DNA from 2 places in the Thermomonospora cellulosilytica genome. Region 2 is predicted to be linked to the other one. Evidence: riboswitches for the same ligand, from Rfam matches in the RefSeq annotation. Region 2 holds a riboswitch; the other holds the start of a gene.
The links. Region 2 has a riboswitch for thiamine pyrophosphate ahead of thiC (phosphomethylpyrimidine synthase ThiC). Riboswitches for the same ligand answer to the same signal wherever they lie in the genome.

Region 1 (7,086 bases), 3.6 Mb from region 2:
CGCGGTGACGTCCGTGCCGAGGGTGAGCTGCTCGGCGGCCCCCTGCGGCTGGAAGTCGGTGAAGATCCGGTAGGTCCCCGGGTCGGGCAGCTCCAGCGGAACGGACCATACCCCCGAGGCGTTCATCCGGGGATGCAGGTGCTGGTAGTTCCGCAGGTCGCGGCGGACGGCGATCAGGTGCAGCGGCTTGCCGTGGATCGTGGCGAACCGGGTGACCGGCCGCCCGTCCGGCCCGTTCACGGTGAACCGGAACTCGTCCCGCTCACCGGCCTGGACCGTGGTCGCCTGCGGAACGAGCGTGTACCCGTCCTGCGAGACCTGCAGCCCGCCCGGCACCGGCGGCGCATCGGCGTGAGCCCCGCCGCCGTGACCCGCACCGGAATGCTCCCCGTGCCCCTGCGCACGGACCGTCTCCTCCGGCCCGGCGGGGCCGGCGACGTTACCGACCACCGCCGCACCGGCGAAGACCACGCCCAGGCCGAGAACGTACGCTCCCAGCTTGGTCGGGGTGTTCATCGTCGATCAGCCCTTCACCTGGTAACCGGCCTCCTCGACGGCCGCCCGGATCCGGGAGTCGTCGAGGGCGCCCTCGCCCGTCACGGTCATCCGCCCGCTCGCCAGGTCGACCTCCACACCGGTCACCCCCGGCACCTCGCCCACTTCCTCCTTGACCGAGGCGACGCAGTGCCCGCAGGTCATCCCGACGACGGTGTAGGTGCTCGTGCTCATCCGAAATCCTCCTCAATTACCCCTGGGGGGTATCACGCCTCCGATGTTGCCACCCTCGCGGCCGAACGGCAACCCCTACCCCCTACCCGTTTATGAGACCTGCATCATAGGTGCTCAGATACCAGGAGGGGGTAACTGACCCTCCTGCCACACCGTGGAACGCGACACGCTGTGCCCGGCCTCAGCCCCACCCATCGCCCCCACCCGACGACCAGCCCGAAACCCGCCTCGAGCAACAACCCGGACATCCCCCGCCCCCTCCGACGGCAGCGGGCAAGCCCCGCCGCGACCTCACGCAGGTCGTTCGCACCCCAAGGCCCGCTCGCCGCCGCGTCGGGGGTGCGGCGGTCAAGCGCGCCACGGCGATGAGCGCCCGTTATCCACAGGAGTTGTGGATGTCGGCTTCGGGAGACGGATGCCGGATGAGGGGATTTGCACAGGTATGCATATGCACAAAGTGGGGCGGCAGAGGCCGCCCGGAGTTATCCACAGGTGTGTCCACAGTGATCCACAGGGGTGTGGACAGGACGGGGCGGCGCATGCGGATACTGGGGCATGCCCGAGCTGCCCGAGGTCGAGGCGCTGGCCTCGTTCCTGCGCGAGCGTGCGGTCGGCCGTGCCGTCGCCCGGATCGACGTCGCCGCCGTCTCCGCGTTGAAGACCTACGACCCGCCCGTGACCGCGTTGCAGGGGCTGAGCGTCGGCGGGGTGACGCGGCACGGCAAGTTCCTCGATCTGGACGTGGACGGGATCCATCTCGTCGTGCACCTGGCCCGGTCGGGATGGCTGCGCTGGCAGGAGCAGGTCCCCACCCGGCCGGTGCGGCCCGGGGGCAGGAACCCGCTGGCCGTGCGGGTGCATCTGGACGACGGCTCGGGGTTCGACCTGACCGAGGCCGGCAGCAAGAAGGGGCTGGCGGTGTACGTCGTCCGGGATCCCGCCGAGGTGCCCGGGATCGCCGCGCTGGGGCCCGACCCCCTGGACGAGGCGTTCACCCTGGAGGCGTTCCGGGAGATCGTCGGCGGGCGGCGCACCCGGATCAAGGGGCTGCTCCGCGACCAGAAGGTGATCGCCGGGATCGGCAACGTCTACTCCGACGAGGTGCTGCACGCCGCCCGGATGTCCCCGTTCAAGATCGCCGCGAGCCTGTCCGACGAGGAGGTCCGCGCCCTGTACGAGGCCATCGGCACCACCCTGCGCGACGCCGTCGAGCGCTCCCCGGGCCCGGCCGCCGGCGCCGAGAAGAAGACCGGCCTGCGCGTCCACGGCCGCACCGGGCAGAAGTGCCCCGTCTGCGGCGACACCGTCCGCGAGGTCTCCTTCGCCGACAGTTCCCTGCAGTACTGCCCCACCTGCCAGACCGGCGGCAAACCCCTCGCCGACCGCCGCCTGTCCCGCCTCCTCAAGTGACCGCCGGGGCCGGGACTCGCCGGTGTCCTCGTCGCGGAGCGCGTCTCAGACCTTCGGGGCCACTTCCAGGTCCTCCCACAGCACGCGAATGCCGAACGGGGAAGTGACGTGCACGGCCTCGGGCCCCATGTCGCGATGGGTCGTCCCGATGTGGGTGTAGGGTCCTCTGCCGCCGGTGAGGGCGTAGCGTTCGATGGCGACGGCCCCGACCTTGTCGAACTGGACCAGCCAGTAGTGCGGGATGCCGGCGTCGGCGTAGTCCGCCATCTTGTAGACGCGATCACGCCGATCGGACCAGGTCGAGAGCACTTCCACGACGATCAGGCAATGCTCGGCCGCGAGCTGTTCGAACTCCGGCAGACAGCGATGAAGGACCGCGTCGGGCTTGCGGGCGGTCGGAGGCCTCTCCCAGAGCAGCACATCGACCTCGGTGTTGGTCTCGTAGCACTCCGCGCGGCCCGTGCGGCGCATCTCCGCGACGGCCTCACGTTCCAGGGCGAGCGACAATCTGGTGGCCACCTTCTGGTGGTCACGCCCGCGCTGCTCGCGAGGCACGACGTATCCATCGACGAGCTCCAGATCCCGGCGGGTCTCCTCGTCGATGTCGAGGTACGCCTCCCATGTGATCGGCTCGTGCTGATGCTCATGCCAGATCGTCATGCCGGGCGCTCCTGGGTCGCGGTCGGATCGTCCGTCCGATCGTAGGTCGCGGCGGGAGGGCGCCCGGGTCGAACGGGCGGATCAGCCTGTGGGGGCGAGGAGGGGGGCGGCCTTCTGCCAGCGGGCGATCTCGCAGCCGTTCAGGCGGGTGAAGCGGGCGTCGACCCTGTCGCCGCGCCAGGTGCCGGTGACCCTGGCGGTCTGGTCGCCGCCGTGGATCTGGGTGCAGGCGGCGTCCTCGGGGACCGGCTCGAACGGCCGGTCCGCCGCCGCGAGCGCCTGGCAGGCTGCCTGCGGCCTCGGATGGGTGCCGCCGGCGGGGTCGCAGGTGAGGGTCCACATGACGGCCGGCATGCCGGGCTTGTCACGGACCTCGACGGTCAGTTCGGTCCGCGGGGCCGGGGACACGCTCGCGGGCGGGGCGCCCGCGGGGTCCTCTGCGCCGCAGCCGGTCAGTGCGATGGCGGCGAACGTGGCGACGCCCGCCGCGGTGGTCAGTGGCGTCCGGTACCGCATGCGGATTCGACGCGCGGGGGCGTCACACGGTTCCATGGGGGCGTGATGTTTTTCGGGCAGGACGTTCCGGCCGTGGGCGTGACCGAGGTGCCGCAGGGCGCGTACCTGCTGGACGTCCGTGAGCAGGACGAGTGGGACGCGGGGCACGCGCCGGACGCCGTGCACATCCCGATGAGCGAGCTGAACGACCGGGCGGCGGAGATCCCGCAGGACCGCGAGGTGTACGTGGTGTGCCGGGTGGGAGGCCGTTCCGCCCAGGTGACGGTGGCGCTCAACAACGCCGGCTGGACCGCCCGCAACGTCGACGGCGGGATGCAGCAGTGGGCCGCCGCCGGCCTGCCGATGGTCTCCGAGACCTCCGACGAGCCCTACGTGGCCTAGCAGTTGCCCAGGCAGTCGGCGCGGAACAGTTCCTCGCCGCCCGCCTGGACGACGAAGTCGCCGCGCACCCAGTCGGACTCGCTCAGGGGGGCGGTGGAGGTGATCGTCCCGGTGAGGGTGACCTCCCGGCCGTCGGCGGCGGCGCCCCGGCAGGTGACCGGGGTGGCGGCGGGGTCGGAGCCCTGGACGGTGCACGACAGGTCGCCGTTGACGGCGACGCCCGTCTCCTGCTCGATGGCGGTGGCGCCGACGACCTCGATCATGCCCTCGCGCTTGCCGAGCTCGAAGCCCTCCTCGGCGGCCTGGCGGACCTCACCGCAGCCGGTGAGGGCGAGCAGGGCGGCGGCCACCAGCAGGCCGGTGCGGGTGCGTGTCACGGGGGCAGCGTAAACCGGACGGCCAGGCGCAGACCTGGAATTCCGGCAATGTACGATCTTCCCGACCACAAGTGGACATCGCGCGGGAGCTCGGGCCGACCGGGCTGAGAGGGCGACACGACGGCGTCGCCGACCGCAGGAACCTGTCCGGGTAATGCCGGCGTAGGGAGCGTGCCGTGAAATCAGTCGTGCGTGCCGCCACGCAGGACGCGCCTCGCGACGAGGCCCCGTACACCCTCGACGAGGAGGCCCCCAGGGTCCTGGGCTTCTGGGACCAGAGCGCGTTCTGGGCCAACCTCGGCGTCAGCCTGTTCGCCTTCTCCGGCGCGTACACCGTGCTGGCACCGGACGAGAACGGCGCCGCGCAACTGCCGATCACGGCGGGCATCGTCGCGATGATCGTCGGGACCGTGCTGGGCGGGCTGATGCTGGGCCTGGCCGCCGTCCCCGGAGCCCGCACCGGGCAGCCCGCGATGGTGCTGCTGCGCGGGCTGTTCGGGGCGCGGCTGTCGTACGTGCCGACCGCGCTCAACATCGTGCAGCTCGTCGGCTGGGGCACGTTCGAGCTGATCGTGATCGCCGACGCGGCGCGGCAGCTGTACGACGGCGTCCCGCGCTGGGCGTACGTGCTGGCCGCGGGCGTGCTGACCACGGTGCTGGCGATCTGGCCGCTGGGGTCGGTGCGGCTGCTGCGCCGGTACGTGACCGCCGCCGTGATGATCGCGCTGGTGTACTTCTACCTCCAGCTCCTGCGCGAGCCGCTGCCCGACCTGGGCGCCGCCCCCGGGTCCGGAACGCAGTCGTGGAGCCTGTTCTGGGCCGGGGCGGACGCGGCGCTGGCGGTGTCGATCTCCTGGGTGCCGCTGGCCGCCGACTACACCCGGCACGCCCGCAGCGCGCGCGGCGCGTTCGGGGCGGCGACGGTCGCGTACGCGGCGACGCAGATCATCGCCTACGTGCTCGGCCTGCTGGCGCTCGCCCTGGTGGCGGGGGACTCGGCACAGGTCTACACGCCGTTCCTCGGGGTGACGCTGGGGGCCTGGTTCTTCGCGGTGTTCGTGCTGCGGGAGGCCGACCAGTCGTTCGCCAACGTGTACTCCACCGCCGTGTCGATCCAGAACATCGTGCCCAGGGCGGACCGGCGGGTGCTGGCCGTGGCGCTGGGCGCGCTGATCACCGGGCTGGCGCTGGTGCTGGACATGGGCGACTACGCGGGCTTCCTGTCGCTGATCGGGTCGGTGTTCGTGCCGATGCTCGGCGTGCTGGCGGTGGACTTCTTCCTCGGCCGGGGGCGGCGCGGCTGGAACCTGTCGGCGGCGGCCCCGTCCCGGTGGGGGATGATCGCGGCCTGGGCGATCGGCTTCGTGACGTACCAGCTGATCAACCCGGGCTCGGTGGGCGGCTGGTCGGCGCTGTGGACGGACCTGCGGGAGCTGCTGGGCTTCACCCCGCAGCCGTGGACCAGCGCGTCGCTGCTGTCGTTCCTGGCCGCCGGGCTGGCCGCGCTGGCGGCGGGCCGGATCCGGCCGTCCGGCGGGGCCGCCGCCACGGAGCCCGTTACCTCCCGGTAGAGTGCCCGGCGTTCCGCCGAACGTGCCGATCGGGTGGTGATCCTGCGGTGACATGGCTGTTGACGTGGGAACCTTCCATCCGGCTTCGCCCGGCGCACTGAGTGGACCGGTGGCACGATGACAGGCGTGGCTCCCCCTCCAGACCCTCCGGGCGGTCAGGACGCGATCGTCCGCGCGGTCATCGAATGCGCGGCCGACGCGATCGTCGCGGTGGACGAGCAGATGCGGGTGTCGCTGTGGAACCCGGCGGCCGAGCGGATGTTCGGCTGGTCGGCCGGCGAGGTGCTGGGCCGCGTTCCGCCGATCATCCCGCACGAGCTGCAGGCCGAGCAGAACGCGGTGCTGGAGCGGGTCCGCCAGGGCGGGCAGATCTCCATCGCCACCCGGCGGTTCCGCCGCGACGGGCGGCTGATCGACGTGCGGATCGACACCAGCGCCCTGCACGACCCGTCCGGCGGGCTGCTCGGCTGGGTCGGCGTCTACCACCCGGTCGACGACGCCGACGTGGCGCAGCACCACATGGCCGAACGGGCCCGGCTGGTGCGGCGGCTCAACGAGGTGGTCGCCGACCTGAACGCCGAGCTGGACCTGGGCACCGTGCTGGACCGGATCACCACCGCGCTGATCGAGCTGACCGGGGCCGACGCAGGCGGCTTCGTGCGGATCCACGGGGAGCGGCTGGAGCTGGTCAGCATGCACGGCCTGCCCGAGCGCATGCGCGGCGCGGTCGCCGACCTGCGGCCCAGCCTGGTCGGCGAGCTGCTGCGGTCGGGCAAGACGGTGATGCTGGCCACCGGGGAGCGCCGGCTGGGCGACCTGATCTGGTCGGAGCTGACGGGCCTGCACACCATCGCGCTCGGCCTGTCGTACCTGCAGAACCAGCCGTACGGGGCGCTGTACGCGCTGTTCTCCGGCCGCAAGGTGGGGCACGCCGAGCTGGAGCTGCTGGAGCTGCTGGCCGGGCACGCCGGGGTCGCGGTCGGCAACGCGGTCGCCTACGCCGAGGCCGTCCGCCAGCGCGCCCACGAGCGCGCGGTGATCGACTCCAGCGCGGACGGCATCGCCGTGCTGGACCGCCGCGGCCTGGTCCGCCAGTGGAACCCGGCCGCCCGCCGGCTCACCGGCGTCCCGGCCGCGGACGCGCTCGGCAAGCCGCCCCCGTTCGAGGTCCCGGCGCCCGGCGAGACGCTCACCCAGCGGCTGCCGTCCGGGGTGTGGCTGAACGTGCTGTGCGCCGAGGTCACCGAGACCGGCGAGCTGGTGGTGGACTTCCGGGACGTCACCGAGGCCAAGGACCTGGAGGAGGCCAAGGACCTGTTCCTGGCGACCACCAGCCACGAGCTGCGCACCCCGATCACGGTGGTGCAGGGGTTCGCCAGCACGCTGGTCAACCGGTGGGACAAGCTCTCGGACGCCGACCGGCGGCTGGCGGTGGAGACCAT
Region 2 (7,086 bases):
CACCCCGCCCTTGGCCGCCCACGGGGTCGGCACGGAACGGCGCAGCAGGTGCGCCTGGGGGATGCGCGCGTCGATCTGGGAGAGGGTCAGCCGGGTCCGGGCGACCAGGCCGACCAGCCGGACGAACCCGGCGATCCCGTCGACGGTGTTGCTGAACTCGGGGAACACGAACCCGCCCCGGCCGTCCCCGGCGAAGATCACGTCCGGTGCGGCGGCCGCCTTGGTCAGCGCGTCCTGGGAGGTGGAGATCCACTCCACCTGGACGCCGTGGAACCGGCAGACCTGCTCGGCGACCCGGGTGGTGGTGACCGGCAGCGCCACCCGCCCGCCCCGCCGCTCGGCGGCGACCAGGTCCAGGAACACCAGCAGCGCCCGGTCGTCGCCGATCAGCTCGCCGTTCTCGTTCACCATCGACAGCCGCTCGCCGACCGGGTCGAACCGGGCGCCGAACGCGGCCCGCGAGCTGGACACCAGGTCGCCGAGCCGCTGCAGGTCCCGCATCCGCTCGGCGAGGGTCTCGGTGGGGTTGGCCTCGTCCAGCCGGTTGTTCCTGGTGAGCACCTCCACCCCGACCAGGCCGAGCAGGCTGGGCAGCACCAGCGAGGCGGTGCCGCCGGCGCAGTCCAGCACGATCTTCAGCTCGGCCTCGCGGACGCCGCGCTGGTCGACCCGGGTGAGCAGGTCGCGGGTGTAGGTCTCCAGGGTGCGGGCCGGATAGCTGAGCTGGGCGATCTCGCCGGGGAAGGCGCGGCGGAACTCCTGCCGGCCGAACACCCGCTCCAGCTTGCGCTGCGCCGCCAGCGACAGGTCGGCGCCGTCGGCGTCCAGGAAGATGATGTCCACGCCCTGCGGGTCGCCGGGGGTGGTGCGGATGTAGATGCCGCCGCCGGCGTCCTCGCGGGCGGTCTCGAACCGGGTGACCGGCAGCGGGCAGGCCTCCAGGTCGGCGACGTCGATGGCGCTGGCGGTGAGCGCGCTGATGATCGCGCGCTTGAGGGTGCGGGCGGCGCGGGAGGCGTCGCGGCCGGTGACGACGGTGGCGCCCTTCTTGAGGGTGGTGGCGTAGGCGCTGGCCAGCCGGACCGCCAGCTCCGGGGTGATCTCCACGTTGACCAGCCCGGACACCCCGCGCGGCCCGAACAGGGTGCGCTGGCCGCGCGACTCCCAGATGACGCTGGTGTTGACCACCGCGCCGGCCTCGATGGTCTTGAACGGGTAGACCTTGACGGCGCTGGAGACGTACGCCTCGGCCTCGATCACGCACTCGTCGCCGACGACCGCGCCCTCCTCGACCCGGGCGCCGGCCATCACGTCGGTGTTCTTGCCGATGACGCAGCCGCGCAGGTTGGTGGAGGGGCCGACGAACACGTTGTCGTGCACCACCGCGCGGTGCAGGAACGCGCCCTCCTTGACCACCACGTTGCTGCCGAGCACGGTGAACTCGCGCAGTTCCACCCCGGCCTCGACCTTGGCGTAGTCGCCGATGTAGAGCGGGCCCTTGAGGACGGCCTCGGAGTCGACCTCGGCGCCCTCGGCGATCCACACGCCGGGCGAGACCTCGAAGCCGTCCATCTCCACGTCGACCTTGCCGGACAGCATGTCGGCCTGGGCCTTGAGGTAGCTCTCGTGGGTGCCGACGTCCTCCCAGTAGCAGTCGGCGACGTACCCGTACAGCGGGGCGCCCTCGGCGAGCAGCTTGGGGAACACGTCGCTGGACCAGTCCACCGGGACGCCCTCGGCGACGTGGTCGAGGACCTCGGGCTCCATCACGTAGATGCCGGTGTTGACGGTGTCGGAGAACACCTGCCCCCAGGTGGGCTTCTCCAGGAACCGCTGGATGCGGCCGGCCTCGTCGACGATGATGATCCCGAACTCCAGCGGGTTGGGCACCCGCTTGAGCCCGATGGTGACCAGCGCCCCGTTCTGCTCGTGGAAGCGCACCATGTCGGTCAGGTCGATGTCGGTCAGGGCGTCCCCGGAGATCACGCAGAACCGGTCGTCGCGCAGCGCCTCCTGGGCGTTCTTGACGCTGCCGGCGGTGCCGAGCGGGATCTCCTCGGTGGCGTAGCTCAGCGACATGCCGAGCTCCTCGCCGTCGCCGAAGTAGTTGCGGATCAGCGCGGCCAGGAACTGCACGGTGACCACGGTCTCGGTGAGCCCGTGCCGCCGCAGCAGCCGCAGCACATGCTCCATGATCGGCCGGTTGATGACCGGCAGTAGCGGTTTGGGCTGGTTGGCGGTCATCGGGCGCAGCCGGGTTCCCTCTCCGCCCGCCATCACAACGGCCTTCATGGAGTGTCGCGCTCCCTTCGCTCAGCCGGCCTGAGGTCCGGGGTCCAGCCCCGTCCCGCCGCCGCGCGGCGGATCGTGGACGCCGGTGCGGTCGGCCAGCAGGAGCTGCCGCACCTGGACCCAATAGAGGACGGCCGCCCACCAGTACAGCGCCGTTCCCCAGATGGCGAAGGACCAGCCGATGATCCTCGCTCCGGTCGCCACCGCGCCGGAGTGGTCGCCCAGCAGGAGCAGCGGGAAGGCGTACAGCAGGCACAGCGTGCCCGCCTTGCCCACCATGTGCACCGGCAGCGTGCCGTTGTAACCGAGCCTGCGCAGCACCGGGACGATGGGGGTGATGGCGACCTCCCGGCCCACCAGCAACAGGGTCAGCCACAGCGGGATGATCTCCCGTGCCGTCAGGCCGACCAGGGTGGCCAGGATGTAGAGACGGTCGGCGGCCGGGTCCAGCAGCACGCCCAGCCGGCTGGTCTGCCCGAGCGTCCGCGCCAGCATGCCGTCCAGCCAGTCCGACAGGCCGGCGGCGGCCAGCAGCGCCAGCGCCCACCAGTCGTGTCCGGCCAGCACCAGCCACAGGAACAGCGGCACGCCCAGCAGCCTGGCCAGGCTCAACGCGTTGGGCACCGTCCACACGCGGTCCACGGCCCGCCCGGCCGGCTCGACCGGTGCCTCCACCAGCTCACCTCCAGTCCCGATGATCCCGACCCTACCCGCCGCGCCGGGCCGGGCTCGGGTAGCGTCCCACCTCATGCGCTGGACCCTGCACGGAGAACGCTCCATTTACGTCAGTCCGTGGCTGGATCTGCGACTGGCCGACGTGGAACTTCCGGACGGACGCCGATTCGATCATCATCTGGTGCGCGTACGGCCGTCCGCCGGGGTGGTGGCCGTGGACGGGGAGGGCCGCGCGCTGCTGATCTGGCGGCATCGGTTCATCCCCGACAGCTGGGGCTGGGAGATCCCCGGCGGCCGGGTGGAGCCGGGCGAGGATCCGGCCGCCACCGCCGCCCGGGAACTGGAGGAGGAGACCGGCTGGCGGCCGGGACCGCTCCATCATCTGCTCGACGTCCGCCCCTCCCCCGGCCTCACCGATGGGATTCATCACATTTTCCGGGCCGAGGGCGCGGTGCCCGCCGGCGAGCCGACCGACGTGGAGGCCGAGCGGATCTCCTGGGTGCCGCTGGAGTCGGTGCCCGCCCTGATCGCCCGGGGCGAGATCGTCTCCGGGTCCACCGTGGCGGCGCTGCTCTACCTCATGACCGGGGCTTGCGGCAACGGGGCGGGCGCGGGTTAACGTCTGGGCGGCAAGACGCGGGAGCCCGGCGAACCGGGCTGAGAGTGCGGCTGACACGGCCGCAGACCGCTGGAACCTGACCGGGTAATGCCGGCGTAGGGAGTAGTCGAGTCGCCATGACCGAAGCTGCAGTGTCCGCTGCCCGCAAGACCTACCTCACCAGCCCCACCCGCCCCGACCTGCGGGTGCCGATGAAGGAGGTGCCGCTCAGCACCGGCGAGTCCGTGGTGCTGTACGACACCTCCGGCCCGTACACCGACCCCGCCTACGAGGTGGACGTGCGGCGCGGGCTGCCCGCCCTGCGGGCGAAGTGGATCGCCGAACGCGGCGACACCGCCGAGTACGACGGCCGCCCGGTGCGGCCCGAGGACGACGGCCGCCGCTCCACCAATCGCGACCGGGCCGCCCTTTCCTTCCGCCCCCCGCGCAGGCCGCGCCGCGCCACCGGCGGGCCGGTGACGCAGCGGGCGTACGCGCGGCGCGGCGAGATCACCCCGGAGATGGAGTTCGTGGCGCTGCGCGAGGGCGTGGAGCCGGAGTTCGTGCGGGCCGAGCTGGCGGCGGGCCGGGCGGTGCTGCCGGCCAACGTCAACCACCCGGAGATCGAGCCGATGATCATCGGCCGGAACTTCCTGGTGAAGGTGAACGCCAACATCGGCAACTCGGCGGTGGCCTCCTCCATCGAGGAGGAGGTGGAGAAGATGACCTGGGCGACCCGGTGGGGCGCCGACACGATCATGGACCTGTCCACCGGCCGGGACATCCACACCACCCGGGAGTGGATCTTGCGCAACTCCCCCGTGCCGGTGGGCACGGTGCCGCTGTACCAGGCGCTGGAGAAGGTCGGCGGCAACCCGGCCGACCTGACCTGGGAGGTCTTCCGGGACACCGTGATCGAGCAGGCCGAGCAGGGCGTGGACTACATGACGGTGCACGCCGGGGTGCTGCTGCGGTACATCCCGCTGACCGCTCGGCGCAAGACCGGCATCGTCTCGCGGGGCGGGTCGATCATGGCGGCGTGGTGCCTGGCGCACCACGAGGAGAACTTCCTCTACACCCACTTCCGGGAGCTGTGCGAGATCTTCGCCGCCTACGACATCACCTGGTCGCTGGGCGACGGGCTGCGGCCCGGCTCGATCGCCGACGCCAACGACGAGGCCCAGTTCGCCGAGCTGCGCACCCAGGGCGAGCTGACGAGGATCGCGGCCGAGTACGACAACCAGGTGATGAACGAGGGTCCCGGCCACATCCCGATGCACAAGATCAAGGAGAACGTGGACCTGCAGCGGCAGTGGTGCGACGACGCGCCGTTCTACACCCTCGGCCCGCTGACCACCGACATCGCGCCCGGCTACGACCACATCACCTCGGCGATCGGCGCGGCCATGATCGGCTGGTACGGCACCGCGATGCTGTGCTACGTCACCCCCAAGGAGCACCTGGGGCTGCCGGACAAGGACGACGTCAAGGCCGGCGTGATCGCCTACAAGATCGCCGCCCACGCCGCCGACCTGGCCAAGGGGCACAAGGGGGCGCAGGCGTGGGACGACGCGCTGTCGGACGCGCGGTTCGAGTTCCGCTGGGAGGACCAGTTCAACCTGTCGCTGGACCCCGACACCGCGCGCTCGTTCCATGACGAGACGCTGCCGGCCGCCCCGGCCAAGACCGCGCACTTCTGCTCGATGTGCGGCCCGCACTTCTGCTCGATGAAGATCACCCAGGACGTGCGGAGGTTCGCCGAGGAGCGCGGGCTGTCGGAGCAGGAGGCCCTCGCCGAAGGCATGAAGGCCAAGGCCGAGGAGTTCACCGCCTCCGGCGGGCGGGTCTATCTCCCGCTGACCCCCACGGACGGCTGACGGCCCCGGAGACGTTCGACCAGGACGACACGGACGGTCATCCCGGACGGTCCCGTTTCAGCCCGGCGTACAGGCGGCCCCCCTCGGCACGGGCCGCCTGGAAGCTCGCCCATGAGGTGAGGCCGATCAGCGCCGCGTCGCCGGGCCGGGCACGGCGGAAGTCGTCGACGACCGTCCGGTCGACCTGGTAGGAGGCCCGGGCGGTGAGCAGCGCCAGCCGCCCGGCCGGCACGTCGGCGGCGGGCAGCCCGGCGAGCATCGGCTCCACCCAGGCCCGGCTGGGCATGGCCGGGCCGTTCTCCCCGGCCATGCCGTCCGGCGGGTCCGGCAGGAGGGCCCGGACGGATTCCGGCACCGAACGCCGCCCGACCTCGGCGAAGGCCGCGGCCGCGCGCGCGAAGGCGCCGGCCACGTGCGGGCTGCCGGCCGCCCAGCGCATGTCCTCGGGCAGTGCCGCGTCGGGCAGCAGGTCCAGCGACCGCCCGGGGCGGCGGCCCCGGGCACCGGCCCGCATCACGCGGGCGAGCAGCCGCCTGGCGCCGCCTCGCAGCGCCGCCGGCACGCCCGGTGGGAGAGGCGAATCGCCCAGGAACACGTTGACCATGCGATTGAGGTAATGGAAGGTGACCGCCACCCCGACCAGCTCGGCGGCCTCGGCGTCCGTGCGGAGCATTCCGGGCGGTGCCGCGGGACCTCCGGACGGTCCCCCCATCCCCCAGGCCGCGATCTCGCGCAGCCGTGGATCGGCGACCGACGCGAGCCGTCCCTGGGAGACGGCGGTGGCGTCGCGCCCCGAGGCCAGGCCGTGCAGCACGGTGCCGTGCACCTCGACGCAGTAAGGGCAGGTGTTGCCCAGCGACACGGCGGCCGCCGCCGTCTCCTTGACCGCACGCGGCACGCGGCCCGAGGCCAGGAGCGTCTCCCGCAGCATCATCCAGCAGGCCGCGAGGGACTCCGGCACGGGGGCGTGCAGCGCGACCGGTGGGGCGAGCATGCCGAAGTCCTGCTCGACCTGCGCGTAGACCGCGCCGGCCAGCCCCTCCGCGGCGCCGTACGGCACCGCGGAGACGTGGCGGATCTGGACCTGTGCCCCTCTGCGGGCCGCCCGGGCCAGCATTCTGCTCATTGCCGGGCCGTCATCCGCGGATCACGCCGGGCACCAGCGGCTCCACCGCGCGGCGGGCGCTCGTGGCGCCGTCCGGCGCCGGCGCCCCGTACCTGACCGGTATGCCGCGCTCCTGCGCCGCCCGCACGATGGCGGGCATGGCACGTTCGGCCAGCGCGGCGATGGTCATCGCCGGGTTGACCGTCAGGCCCGTCGGCACGGCGGAGCCGTCGGTGACGAAGATGCCGGGATGGCCGCGTAACTCGTGGCGGTCGTCCAGCGCCGAGGTGGCCGGATCATCGCCGATCCGGCAGGACGCGAGCGGATGCACCGTGTAGGCGCCGACCAGGTCGTTCGTCCACGGCCGCACCTTGGCCAGCCCGTCGCGCTCGAGGATCTCGCGCACCGCGGCGTCCGCCTCGGCCCAGCCTCGCGCCGTGTTCAGGGTGGGGCTGTACCGGAGGTTGCCGCGCCCGAGCATCTGCTGGGAGATGCGCATGGCGTTGCCGGTGGCCGGGGGCGGGCCGAAGACCCCCTCG

Region 1: it holds a riboswitch for thiamine pyrophosphate, as region 2 does, so the genes downstream of both, HNR21_RS05935 (purine-cytosine permease family protein) here and thiC (phosphomethylpyrimidine synthase ThiC) in region 2, are expected to answer to the same signal.

The regions. Positions count from the first base shown of each region.
Region 1 is NZ_JACJII010000001.1:1,222,973-1,230,058, reverse strand. It holds gene HNR21_RS05970 (DUF8832 domain-containing protein) at 1-516, opposite strand, end outside; gene HNR21_RS05965 (heavy-metal-associated domain-containing protein) at 523-729, opposite strand; gene HNR21_RS05960 (Fpg/Nei family DNA glycosylase) at 1,285-2,139, shown strand; gene HNR21_RS05955 (Uma2 family endonuclease) at 2,185-2,799, opposite strand; gene HNR21_RS05950 (SSI family serine proteinase inhibitor) at 2,881-3,315, opposite strand; gene HNR21_RS05945 (rhodanese-like domain-containing protein) at 3,361-3,696, shown strand; gene HNR21_RS05940 (hypothetical protein) at 3,693-4,073, opposite strand; TPP riboswitch at 4,146-4,259, shown strand; gene HNR21_RS05935 (purine-cytosine permease family protein) at 4,250-5,644, shown strand; gene HNR21_RS05930 (PAS domain-containing sensor histidine kinase) at 5,762-7,086, shown strand, end outside.
Region 2 is NZ_JACJII010000001.1:4,801,697-4,808,782, reverse strand. It holds gene HNR21_RS22480 (mannose-1-phosphate guanyltransferase) at 1-2,292, opposite strand, end outside; gene clsA (cardiolipin synthase ClsA) at 2,314-2,967, opposite strand; gene HNR21_RS22470 (NUDIX hydrolase) at 2,987-3,586, shown strand; TPP riboswitch at 3,594-3,705, shown strand; gene thiC (phosphomethylpyrimidine synthase ThiC) at 3,703-5,442, shown strand; gene HNR21_RS22460 (carboxymuconolactone decarboxylase family protein) at 5,480-6,568, opposite strand; gene HNR21_RS22455 (GMC family oxidoreductase N-terminal domain-containing protein) at 6,579-7,086, opposite strand, start outside.